4 regions of the Erwinia papayae genome follow, and region 2 is predicted to be linked to each of the others. Evidence: predicted binding sites of a transcription regulator. Region 2 holds the regulator's gene; each other region holds the start of a gene.

Region 1 (3,159 bases), 390 kb from region 2:
AAATTCATATACATATTAAAGGTCAGCTTCGCTGGCCTTTTTTATTTTTGTAAATTATGAGTTGGTTCACAAAGCTCCCTAAAAATTACATTTTGTAATACATTTTTTCATCCAGAAACCAGAATAGGGTATTAGTAGCATTTTCGGGCTAGATTAACCGCTCAGCGAATGGAAAGATGCGTGCAGACACAGAATGACACCAAACTCGCTTCAGAGTTCTGTAAAGAATTATTGACGGCAGTGGCAGGTGTCCGAATAACTCCAATGAGGGTAATAAAAAATGATGAAGCGCAACATTCTGGCACTGGTGATCCCTGCCCTGTTAGCAGCAGGCGCAGCTAATGCCGCCGAAGTTTACAATAAAAATGGCAACAAGCTGGATCTCTATGGCAAGGCTGTGGGTCTGCACTATTTTTCAGATAGTGATGGCTATTCAGGTGACGGAGATAAATCGTACGCTCGTTTTGGCTTCAAAGGTGAAACCCAAATTAACGATCAGTTAACCGGTTACGGTCAATGGGAATATAACTTCCAGGCTAACAACTCTGAAGGAAGTGATGCACAGAACGGTAACAAAACCCGTCTTGGCTTTGCTGGCCTGAAACTTAAAGATTATGGTTCAATCGATTATGGTCGCAACTATGCTGTGGGCTATGATGCGCTGGCCTGGACTGATATGCTGCCAGAATTCGGTGGTGATTTCAGCAACTCCGATACTATGACTGGACGTACCACTGGCGTATTGACTTATCGTAACACCAATTTCTTTGGAATGGTTGATGGCTGGGACTTTGCTGTGCAGTATCAGGGGAAAAACGACGAGTCTTCTGCAAACACTCGTTCTGATCTGCAAAGACAAAATGGTGACGGATACGCTGTATCTACGTCTTACACCTCACCAATTGGGGTAGGTATTGTCGGTGCATACAGCTCACAGGATCGCACTGACACTCAGAATACAGCCGTGTATGGCAAAGGTGACCGGGCTGAGTTTTGGGCAACTGCCGTCAAATATGATGCGAATAACGTATACCTTGCAGCTTCATATGCTGAAGGACGTAATGCAACGCCTATCTCTAACAACAACTTGCGCACCGCAAGTAATGATGCAACACCTGGTTTTGCTAACAAAACTCAGGATATTGAGCTGGTTGCGCAATATCAATTCGATTTCGGGCTCCGTCCTTCTGTTGCTTACGTTCAGACCAAAGGCAAAGATATTGAAGGAATTGGCGATGTCGACCTGGTTAAATATTTTGAAGTGGGTGCTACTTACTACTTCAACAAAAACATGTCTACCTATGTTGACTACATTATCAACCAGCTGAATGATAACAATGCTTTGGGATTGGGTAGCGGCGACACTGTTGCTGTAGGTCTGGTATACCAGTTCTAAGTTTTCAGACGGGAGCACTCTCCTGAGCTGATTTCAAACGGGGCCTCTGGCCCCGTTTTTGTTTTCTTTGATTTACTCCCCGCTTTTGCATCCCTTTATTTAGCGCAAACGGTTGGCAATTTGTGCGCCGTGGCGGTAACCTGAGTGCTCATTTCGCTTCAGTTTAAGTTAACGGACTTCGACTATGTTTGAACGCATTGCAGCTGCCCCCGCAGATCCTATTCTTGGCTTAGCCGACCTCTTCCGCGCCGATGACCGCCCAAATAAAATTAACCTTGGTATTGGCGTCTACAAAGATGAAACCGGCAAAACACCGGTGCTGACCAGCGTGAAAAAAGCTGAACAGTATCTGCTGGAAAACGAGAACACAAAAAACTATCTGAGCATTGACGGTCTGGCCGATTTTGCCCGCTGCACGCAGGCCTTATTGTTTGGTGCAGAAAGCCCGCTTATCGAATCTGAACGCGCCCGCACGGCACAAACACCAGGTGGCACCGGAGCTTTGCGCGTCGCCGCTGATTTTATTGCCACACAGACCAGTGCCAGACGCATCTGGGTCAGTAATCCCAGCTGGCCAAACCATAAAAATGTCTTCGAATCTGCCGGTCTGGAAGTTTGCGAATACCAGTATTATGATGCAGCCAGTCATTCGCTGGATTTCACTGGCATGCTGAATGCCCTCTCAGCCGCCGCCGCCGGTGATATTGTGGTGTTTCATGGCTGCTGCCATAACCCCACCGGCATTGATCCTGATGCCCAGCAGTGGTCACAGCTGGCCGAGATGTCTTTGAAGAAAGGCTGGTTGCCTTTATTTGATTTTGCTTACCAGGGCTTTGCCCGCGGTCTGGAAGAGGATGCAGAAGGCCTGCGCATTTTCGCCGCCAGCCATCAGGAGCTGCTTGTCGCCAGCTCTTACTCAAAAAATTTCGGTCTGTACAACGAGCGTGTCGGGGCATTCACGCTTGTCGCCAGCGAATCAAGCATTGCTGATACCGCCTTCAGTCAGGTAAAAGCGACTATTCGCGCCAACTACTCTAATCCTCCGGCTCATGGTGCAGCAGTGGTAGCGACCATTCTCAGCAATCCTGCTCTGCGTGCTATCTGGGAACAGGAACTCACTGACATGCGCCAGCGTATTCATCGTATGCGCCAGCTGTTTGTAAATACGCTCCAGGAGAAGGGCGCAAAAGGCGACTTCAGTTTTATTATTAATCAGAACGGCATGTTTTCATTCAGCGGATTAACCAAAGACCAGGTCGTGCGACTGCGGGAAGATTACGGTGTGTACGCGGTGAATTCAGGTCGTGTTAACGTAGCAGGTATGACGCCGGATAATATGGCCCCGCTTTGTGAGGCGATTGTCGCCGTTCTGTAATATCCTTTTCAGTCATCGTTGAAAGGAAGCGCCCGGTTGAATAAAGCCTGACGGTGTTTTTCAAACGTTACCCCTCTCGTTAACAGGAGCGGTAACCAGCAATAAAAAAGCCTGCTGATTAGCAGGCTTTTTTATTGCCACCTCTTACTGCAAAAATGGATTAGAGATCCTCTCACGCCCGAGAGTGGAAACAGGGCCATGCCCCGGCACAAAAGTAACATCATCACCTAGCGGCAATAATTTTTCTTTAATCGCAGCAATAAGATCGCTGTGGCTTCCCTGAGGAAAATCGGTTCGACCCACACCGCCGTTGAAAATCACATCGCCAGAAATCAGCAGGCGATCAGCCCGATCAAAAAAAACTATGTGACCAGGGGTATGGCCAGGG
Region 2 (3,159 bases):
TGCTGCAGCCGCAGAACTGCATCGTGTCCCGTCAGCCATCAGCTATACTGTCCGCCAGCTGGAGGAGTGGCTGGCTGTCGCCCTCTTTGTCAGACGTCACCGCGACGTCGTGCTGACCGATGCAGGGCATTTTTTTGTCAGGGAAGGACGAGCTGTTATCAAAAAAATGCTTGCCACCCGACGTCAGTGCCAGCAGGTGGCCAACGGCTGGCGCGGTCAGATTAATATTGCCGTGGACTGCATTGTCAAACCAGCCAGAACCCGGCAGCTGGTGATTGATTTCTATCGACATTTTCCCGACATGGAACTGCATCTGTCAGCAGAAGTATTTAATGGTGTCTGGGATGCGCTGGCAGATGGGCGGGTGGATGTGGCGATTGGGGCAACTCAGGCTATTCCGGTTGGTGGACGTTTTGCTTTTCGCAGCATGGGAATGCTTGGCTGGCATTGCGTGGTAGAGGCCGGGCACCCCCTTGCTCAGCTTCAGGGGCCGGTCAGTGAGGAGAGCATACGTGCATGGCCTTCTCTCGGTCTGGAGGACACCTCCCGTTCTCTAACCAGAAGAACGACCTGGACCCTGGATAATCAGCGCCGGATGGTGGTGCCAGACTGGGAAAGCGGCATTGACTGTCTGTTATCCGGATTATGTGTGGGAATGGTGCCTGCGCATCTTTCGCGCCCCCTTATAAGCAGGGGAGCACTCAAAGTTTTGCAGCTGGAAACGGTTTTTCCTGACAGCCCCTGCTGTGTGAGTTGGTCAGAACAAACGGCCTCACCTGCGTTGAGCTGGCTACTGGATTATCTGGGAGATACCGACACCTTGAACAGCGAATGGCTTGCGGAAGAGATATAAACCCACCGGTCTGCCATGTCCGTTTTTACTGTTCAGGCGCTGCTCTGTACGTCAGAGCTGTGGCTGGTGAAGCGGCCGCCCCTGACATCAGAGGCGGTATAAGAATTATTGCCGGTGTTTCCTGAAAGGACCATCAGCCACCGAGCGACGTTCAATCAGTGTGGGGTGCACTTCAATTGTTTGTGGTTCTTCACGTTTGCTGGTTATACGATCCAGCAGCATAGCAAAAGCGGTTTCACCCAGCTGTTCCTTAGGCTGATGAATCGTGGTCAGTGAAGGAGCAAAAAAACGAGCGTTACGCACATTATCATACCCGATCACCGAAATATCCTGTGGGACACGCAGCCCCATTTCATCTGCTGCGCATATCGCTCCCATTGCCATAATGTCACCGCCACAGAACACTGCACTGGGGCGCTGTTTTTGTGAGAGGATTTGCTGCATAGCGTGGTAGCCGGATTCCGGCTCAAAATCACCCTGAACCAGCCACTCTTCCCGTAACGGAATATCCGCTTCAGCAAGGGCTTTAAGGAATCCAGCATGGCGTCCACCTCCGGTATTCCGTTCCATCTGACCGGGGATCACTCCGATGTCGCGGTGACCACGGTCGATCAGATAGCGGCCTGCCAGGTAGCCGCCTTCAAAGGCATTATCCAGTACGGTATCGGTAAAATCGCCGCGCGATTCGCCCCAGTCCATCACTACCATTGGAATATGACGACTCTCTTCCAGTAAGGTAATTAACGGCGCAGGATATTCAGAACACATGACCAACAGACCATCTACCCGCTTCTGCGCCATCATAGAGAGATAGGCCTGCTGTTTTTGCAGGTCATTATGGGCATTACCTAAAATCAGGGTATAGCCTTTCTCAAAGCAGCAATTTTCTACCGCCTCAATAATCTCAGCAAAGTAGGGCGCTTCGCTTGAGGTGGCTAACAGGCCTATGGTTTTAGTGTTATTCACCTTCAGGCTGCGGGCGACTGCACTGGGAGAGTAATGTAATTCTTTGATGGCACTCCACACGGCTTCTCGCGTTTCTTCAGCGACAAAGCGGGTTTTATTAATAACGTGGGAAACGGTGGTGGTTGATACGCCCGCACGTCTGGCCACATCTTTTATTGTTGCCATTAACTCGCTACTCCTGGATATCTCGTAACTTACTGATAATTAGTTTGTTAAACGATTGCTTCAAATACAAAAACCTGATGTCTGTTAACAAAGCTATACGGTGTCTTGCGGAGACATCAGAAAGGGAAAAGGTCTGTGCCAGAAAATGAATATGAACGATACGGTGACCTGAAGTAATGCGTAAGAATTCTAACAAGCCTGAGCAGAGAAAACGAGATTTTTACTGGCAACTATGGGAAAATCAATGACGCCATAAACGCTGTGGTTATCGAGGGTAACAGATGGATACCAATCTTAAATTTTCACTACTGACAACCATCGGCGCTTTACTGATGATTGTTGCATTCAGCTTCACCGCAGTGCTGCACTGAAAAAATAAGGCCGCTCCCCGGAACGGCCTTGAGAGTGAATCAGCGAATAGTTTTTGGCGTCATCATCCGGCGTGCACCAATATAGTGGCGTTGCCAGTAATCTTCGCTTAGTGCGCTGACCTGAATATCTTTGCCGGTTCGCGGCGACTGAATAAATTTACCATTACCCAGATAAACCCCAACATGATCGGCAGTACCGCGGCCATTTATACGAAAAAAAACCAGATCGCCTTTTTCGAGATCGTCACGTCTGATCGAAGCCGCATCGCGCAGATGGTACATCTCATTGGCCGTGCGTGGAATTTTGAATTTCACCAGATCTTTATAAGCGTACCAGACCAGACCGCTGCAATCGAAACCGGTTTTCGGCGATGTTCCGCCCCACTGATAAGGTTTACCCAGCTGGCCCATCAGTTTGTTCATCGCCGTTTCACGTGCTTTCTGGTAGCGGGCGCGGTGTGCTCTGCTGAGCTTCAGCGGGGCAACACTGTAAGCCATCTCATCCGGCTGCACTACCGTATTGCCGTGATGGCGCCCATATCGTCTTTTATACACCGGCAATGTTTCTTTAACTGATGCGGTTGTTACATTTACCCTGACGGTATTGCGTTTTTTTAGTTTGAATTTATTGACCGCAGTCAGACGGGATTTTTTGCTACTGACTTCTTTTACTTTGCTGGAACTGCTTTTCACCGGACGTCGCTTACGCCGTTCATCTTCTCGTGCCGTGGTGTTGCTGTCAGTTTTGTGGTGATTAGCATTAACAGGGGTATGGGGCGATGCGTGCGCCATATTGAAAAACAG
Region 3 (3,159 bases), on a different contig from region 2:
TCCGCCGGTCAGTTGCTGTTTATTCGTTACCAATCCACCACACCTCTGATACGTAACCGTCTGAATATTCCTGAGCCAGTGCTGGACATTCGTAACCTGGTCACACTGAATGAGCTGGATGTGGTGATGGTGCCTTTGGTGGCATTTGATACCCATGGACAGCGCCTGGGCATGGGCGGCGGCTTTTATGACCGGACCCTACAGAACTGGCAACAGCATGGCTTTCTGCCTGTCGGGCTGGCCCATGATTGTCAGCAGGTGGAGCAGCTACCGGTAGCAGAGTGGGATGTGCCTTTACCGGTGATGATTACCCCCTCAAAAATCTGGCACTGGTAAAAGAGCATAAAAAAGGGCGAACCTGCGTCGCCCTTTTACACTCTGAAGCCAGACTCAGTAAAGCAGTCGGGCGCGAATCGTTCCGGGAATAGATTTCATCAGCTGAAGTGCCGTATTCGCCACATCCTGCGGCGCATCAATATCAATGACCACATAGCCCATCGATGGGGTGGTTTGCAGATACTGTGCGGAGATGTTAATGCCCTGTCCGGCAAAAATATTGTTGATGGCAGTCAGCACGCCAGGGCGGTTCTCATGAATATGCAGCAGACGACTCTGGTCGCCGTGCATAGGTAATGAAACTTCCGGGAAGTTAACCGCTGACAGCGTTGAGCCGTTATCGGAATATTTTGCCAACTTACCGGCAACTTCAATACCTATATTTTCCTGAGCTTCCTGGGTGGACCCACCAATGTGCGGCGTCAGGATCACGTTATCAAATTCACACAGCGGTGAATTGAACGGGTCGCTGTTAGTCGCAGGCTCTTCAGGGAAAACGTCGATAGCCGCGCCGGCCAGGTGTTTATCAGCCAGCACTTTGCACAAGGCAGGAATATCGACCACCGTACCGCGCGAAGCGTTGATCAACAGTGAACCCGGCTTCATCATCGCCAGCTCCTGCGCTCCCATCATGTTCTGCGTCGAGAGGGTTTCCGGCACATGCAGGCTGACCACATCACTCATGTTTAACAGATCGGACAGATGCGTTACCTGAGTCGCATTGCCTAACGGCAATTTGTTCTCAATGTCATAAAAGTAAACATGCATCCCCAGGCTTTCCGCCAGCACACCAAGTTGCATACCAATATGACCATAGCCGATGATGCCCAGCTTTTTACCACGCGCCTCAAACGACCCTACCGCCAGTTTGTTCCACACGCCACGATGGGCTTTGGCATTGGCTGCCGGTACACCGCGCAGCATCAATAACAGCTCACCGATAACCAGTTCTGCTACCGATCGGGTATTGGAGAAAGGTGCGTTAAAAACCGGGATCCCGCGTTTCTCTGCCGCAGCAAGATCTACCTGGTTGGTGCCGATACAGAAACACCCCACCGCAACCAGCTTTTCTGCCGCCGCGAAAATCTCTTCGCTCAGATGAGTGCGCGAGCGGATACCGATAAAATGCGCGTCACGGATCGACTCTTTTAATGTTTCGCTATCCAGTGCGCCTTTATGAAATTCGATGTTGGTATAGCCAGATGCCCGCAGATTATCTACTGCGCTCTGGTGCACGCCCTCCACCAACAGGAATTTAATCTTGTCTTTCTCCAGTGATACTTTTGCCATTTCCCGATCCTATTTAGCAGACTTCAGATGTGGCTGATATAGTTAAGCCTTATGTCAAAATATCAAAATTTACGCCGCAGCAATACAAACGATTGCCTGCCAGACATCAGGTGAGAGCTTTGGGCCTGCAAAAATCGACAGATAATCAGGACGTGGCAAACATCCTTAGCAGGAACACCCTCCCGGACGTTATTTTGTGACATAAGTCACCAAATCTCAGCCACAAAAGAAAAGATGTTTTTTTGCAGAAATTAAGCGCTGTCAGGCCAGCAAGATCATTTTACAATGGTTTTCACGCCCGATGCTGTGCCAACCAGCGCAACATCTGCCCCACGAGCAGCGAACAGACCGACGGTCACCACGCCAGCAAGTGCGTTAATCGATTTTTCCAGCGCAACAGCATCCAGAATCTGCAAATTGTGTACATCAAGAATAATATTGCCGTTGTCGGTTACCACATGCTGACGATACTCTGGCAGCCCTCCCAGTTTCACCAGTTCTCGCGCAATATAGCTGCGGGCCATAGGAATAACTTCCACCGGCAGCGGAAATTTACCCAGAACGTCCACCTGTTTGGATTGATCAACAATACAGACAAATTTATCAGCCACCGCCGCGATGATTTTTTCACGGGTCAGCGCTGCGCCGCCGCCTTTGATCATCTGCATCTGACCATTAATTTCATCTGCGCCATCAACATAGACCGACAGTGCATCTACTTCGTTGAAATCAAAAACCTGAATCCCCAGGCTTTTCAGCTTAAGGGTTGACGCCTCTGAGCTGGAAACGGCCCCCTCAATCTGATGTCGCATGGTGGCAAGCGCATCAATAAAATGCGAGGCGGTTGACCCTGTTCCCACCCCAACCACGGTGCCGGGTTTAACATAGTCCAGCGCCGCCCAGCCAACGGCTTTTTTCAGTTCATCCTGCGTCATGATATTTTTACAATCCGTGCGGCTTTAGAGAGGCGACAGTATAAAGCAACCCCACCCCTGTCATGCAGCATTTGTTGACGCTTTGCGGTCGGGCCCACAAAGCGTTGCTCTGATAAGTTCATGTTGTACAGCCCAAAGTGAGTAATCTGTGGCATAGTGCTGGTTCCACACCTGAAAGAGAGTTGAAGCAACTAATGAAACGCCCGGATTATCGAACGCTTCAGGCGCTGGATGCAGTGATCCGTGAACGTGGTTTTGAACGTGCCGCACAAAAGCTGTGTATCACCCAGTCAGCCGTTTCTCAGCGTATCAAGCAGCTTGAAAATATGTTTGGCCAGCCGCTGCTGGTACGCACCGTTCCACCTCGTCCGACGGAACAGGGACAAAAGTTGCTGGCTTTACTGCATCAGGTTGAGCTACTGGAAGAAGAGTGGCTGGGGGATGAAAATGGCGGCACCACGCCCCTGCTGCTGTCACTGGCGGTCAACGCCGACAGTCTTGCTACCTGGTTACTGCCTGCGCTGAAAACGGTACTGACCGACTCACCGGTGCGACTTAACCTCCAGGTTGAGGATGAAAGTCGTACCCAGGAGAGACT
Region 4 (3,159 bases), on a different contig from region 2:
ATGACGGCACCATGATTGGAGCCAGGCTTCTGGTGGCCGCTGACGGTGCAAACTCATGGCTGCGCAACAAGGCGGATATTCCGCTGACATTTCATGACTATGAACACCATGCGCTGGTGGCAAACATACGCACCCGACAGCCACATGGTGCGGTTGCACGTCAGGTTTTCCACGGTGAAGGCATTCTGGCTTTTCTGCCGCTCAGCGACCCGCATCTCTGTTCCATCGTCTGGTCACTGCCGCCTCAGGAAGCCGCGCGGCTTCAGTCAATGCCGGCAGAGGTATTCAACCAGCAACTGTCGGTGCTTTCCGATCTGCGTCTCGGTTTGTGTACGCTGGAAAGTGAGCGGGAAACCTTTCCCCTGATGGCACGCTTTGCCCGCAGTTTCGCCACTCATCGTCTGGCGCTGGTGGGTGATGCCGCACATACCATTCACCCACTGGCAGGGCAGGGAGTGAATCTTGGTTTTATGGATGCAGCAGAACTGGTTGGTGAACTGAAACGTCTGCATCAGCAGGGCAAAGACATTGGTCAGCACCTTTATCTGCGTCGGTATGAGCGTCGCCGCAAATACAGCGCGGCGATGATGCTGGCTGGAATGCAGGGCTTCCGCGAGCTGTTTGATGGCAACCATCCGGCAAAGAAACTGCTTCGTGACGTTGGACTCAGCCTGGCCGACAAACTTCCGGGGGTGAAACCTCGTTTGCTGAAGCAGGCGATGGGGCTTAACGACCTGCCGGAATGGCTGCATTAATCTTCATTGCTCCAGCATTTATGCCCATCCTGCAACCAGCGGAAATGAACGGAAAATATTTCACTGTTCCGTTCATTCCTTTTCTCCAGCGATGACATGGGCTAATGGCCTGACCGGCAATCACCATCTTACCGTCAACGTTAACTACCTTCCTCTGCTGCCCGCCGGTTTGCCTGCCAGGAGGCAATAACCGCATTATCCAGACGGTATAATCTCCCCCTCATCTCGCCGTTATTCTTATCTGACAACATCATCAGCATCTGCCTGTTGAAGGCCTGAATAACGTGATGCCCTGTTTTGGTACATCATTTGAAAAATTCTAATTTCACCACCCTGTTCGCATTATATTTCCTCATGCAAAGATGATTTTATCGCGCTGTCATTTTAGCTGTCAGATACCTTTTCACTACTTTTAAACTGCAATAAGACTACTAAATCAGAATTTAAAAATGTGATTATTTATATTTTAAGTTAAAAACTCCGATTAATTATCTTTCCCTTCTGTTGCACCATAATGATTCGACCCTGTTTAACTTATGGTTAATCACCGTATTCGATGGTAACTTCAGTCCCAGGGTAACGTTTGCGCCGCGCCAGCCGTGCAGGCGTCAATAATCAGAACAGGAATCGATATGACTCAGCAGACTCCCTTGTTTGAACAACACCAGGTTGCAGGCGCACGTATGGTGGACTTTCATGGCTGGATGATGCCACTGCACTATGGCTCACAGATCGATGAACACCACGCGGTACGCACTGATGCCGGGATGTTTGACGTCTCGCACATGACCATCGTCGATTTGCATGGGCCGCGTACCCGCGACTTTCTGCGTTACCTTCTTGCCAACGATGTTGCCAAACTGACCCAACCGGGTAAGGCCCTCTACACCGCCATGCTCAATGCTTCCGCTGGCGTCATTGACGATCTGATTGTTTACTTTATCAACGAAGAATTTTTTCGCCTGGTGGTCAACTCAGCTACCCGTGAGAAGGATCTGGCGTGGATTAGTGAACATGCTGAACCTTATGGCGTTCAGATTCACGAGCGGGACGATCTGTCGCTGATTGCCGTGCAGGGGCCGAATGCCCAGGCTAAAGCACAAAGCCTGTTTGACGAGACACAATGTCAGGCCGTGGCCGGAATGAAACCTTTCTTTGGTGTAGAGACCGGCGACCTGTTTATTGCTACCACGGGATATACCGGTGAAGCGGGTTATGAAATTGCCCTGCCAAACCAGCAGGCGGCTGAATTCTGGCAAAAGCTGGTGGCGGCAGGCGTGAAACCTGCCGGGCTCGGAGCGCGCGACACGTTGCGCCTTGAAGCCGGGATGAATCTGTACGGTCAGGAGATGGATGAAGGGGTTTCTCCGCTGGCTGCCAATATGGGCTGGACGGTGGCATGGCAGCCACAGGAGCGTGACTTTATCGGCCGTGAAGCGCTTACCGCGCAGCGTGAAAAAGGCACTGAACAACTGGTCGGTCTGATGATGACTGAAAAAGGCGTACTGCGGAATGAACTGCCGGTGCGCTTCACCGATGCGCAGGGCAATCTTCAGCAAGGCGTCATTACCAGTGGCTCTTTCTCGCCAACCCTGGGGTACAGCATTGCGCTGGCTCGCGTTCCGGCGGGTATTGGCGAAACCGCCATTGTACAGATCCGCAACCGTGAAATGCCCGTTCGCGTAACCAAACCAATTTTCGTGCGTGCCGGTAAACCGGTCGTATAACAGACTTGCAAGCCAGGCCATGCGCTGTCAGAGCGTATGCCTTTAAATAATAACGTTCAGGAGAGTGGGCGATGAGCAATGTGCCAGGTGAATTGAAATATCGTGACAGCCACGAATGGGTGCGTAAAGAAGCAGACGGGACCTACACCGTGGGGATCACGGAACACGCACAGGAACTGTTGGGCGACATGGTGTTCGTCGACCTGCCTGACGTGGGCAGCAGTTGGAGCCAGGGCGATGACTGCGCAGTGGCAGAATCAGTGAAAGCTGCGTCAGATATTTACGCCCCGATTAGCGGTGAAGTGGTGGCGGTAAACGACGTGCTGGACGGAGAACCGGAACGGGTCAACAGCGCGCCTTATGAAGACGGCTGGCTGTTCCGTATTAAAGCCAGCGATGAATCCGAACTGGATTCACTGCTGGATGCGGATGCCTATAAAGCCAGCATTGACGAATAACCCGTAATCAGGATTTGTTAGCAATGACCCAGACTCTCAGCCAGTTAGAACACACCGGTGCGTTTACTGAGCGCCATATCGGCCCCTCTTCGCAGCAGCAGGAGGCGATGTTAAATGCTATCGGTGCCCATTCTCTTTCCGGGCTAATCGCCTCGATTGTGCCGGCGGATATTCAACTGCCAGGCCCACCGGCGATTGGTGACGCCCTGACTGAACATC

Evidence for each region. Region 2 encodes PurR, which represses purine synthesis genes. Its sites were predicted from a motif close to CANGCAAACGTTTGCNTG; they were not measured.
Region 1: the regulator PurR is predicted to act here: its motif matches at 1,498-1,515, upstream of AC3RPL_RS12375 (amino acid aminotransferase).
Region 3: the regulator PurR is predicted to act here: its motif matches at 1,708-1,725, upstream of serA (phosphoglycerate dehydrogenase).
Region 4: the regulator PurR is predicted to act here: its motif matches at 1,328-1,345, upstream of gcvT (glycine cleavage system aminomethyltransferase GcvT).

The regions. Positions count from the first base shown of each region.
Region 1 covers NZ_JBZCHT010000009.1:1,592,417-1,595,575, forward strand. Annotated here, with positions in the region: gene ompF (porin OmpF) at 281-1,396, shown strand; gene AC3RPL_RS12375 (amino acid aminotransferase) at 1,581-2,771, shown strand; gene AC3RPL_RS12380 (MBL fold metallo-hydrolase) at 2,916-3,159, opposite strand, start outside.
Region 2 covers NZ_JBZCHT010000009.1:1,202,885-1,206,043, reverse strand. Annotated here, with positions in the region: gene punR (DNA-binding transcriptional activator PunR) at 1-853, shown strand, start outside; gene purR (HTH-type transcriptional repressor PurR) at 959-1,984, opposite strand; gene cydH (cytochrome bd-I oxidase subunit CydH) at 2,266-2,355, shown strand; gene AC3RPL_RS10530 (C40 family peptidase) at 2,395-3,159, opposite strand, start outside.
Region 3 covers NZ_JBZCHT010000002.1:294,793-297,951, forward strand. Annotated here, with positions in the region: gene AC3RPL_RS01355 (5-formyltetrahydrofolate cyclo-ligase) at 1-336, shown strand, start outside; gene serA (phosphoglycerate dehydrogenase) at 391-1,626, opposite strand; gene rpiA (ribose-5-phosphate isomerase RpiA) at 1,902-2,561, opposite strand; gene AC3RPL_RS01370 (LysR family transcriptional regulator ArgP) at 2,756-3,159, shown strand, end outside.
Region 4 covers NZ_JBZCHT010000002.1:286,974-290,132, reverse strand. Annotated here, with positions in the region: gene ubiI (FAD-dependent 2-octaprenylphenol hydroxylase) at 1-755, shown strand, start outside; gene gcvT (glycine cleavage system aminomethyltransferase GcvT) at 1,388-2,482, shown strand; gene gcvH (glycine cleavage system protein GcvH) at 2,554-2,940, shown strand; gene gcvP (aminomethyl-transferring glycine dehydrogenase) at 2,964-3,159, shown strand, end outside.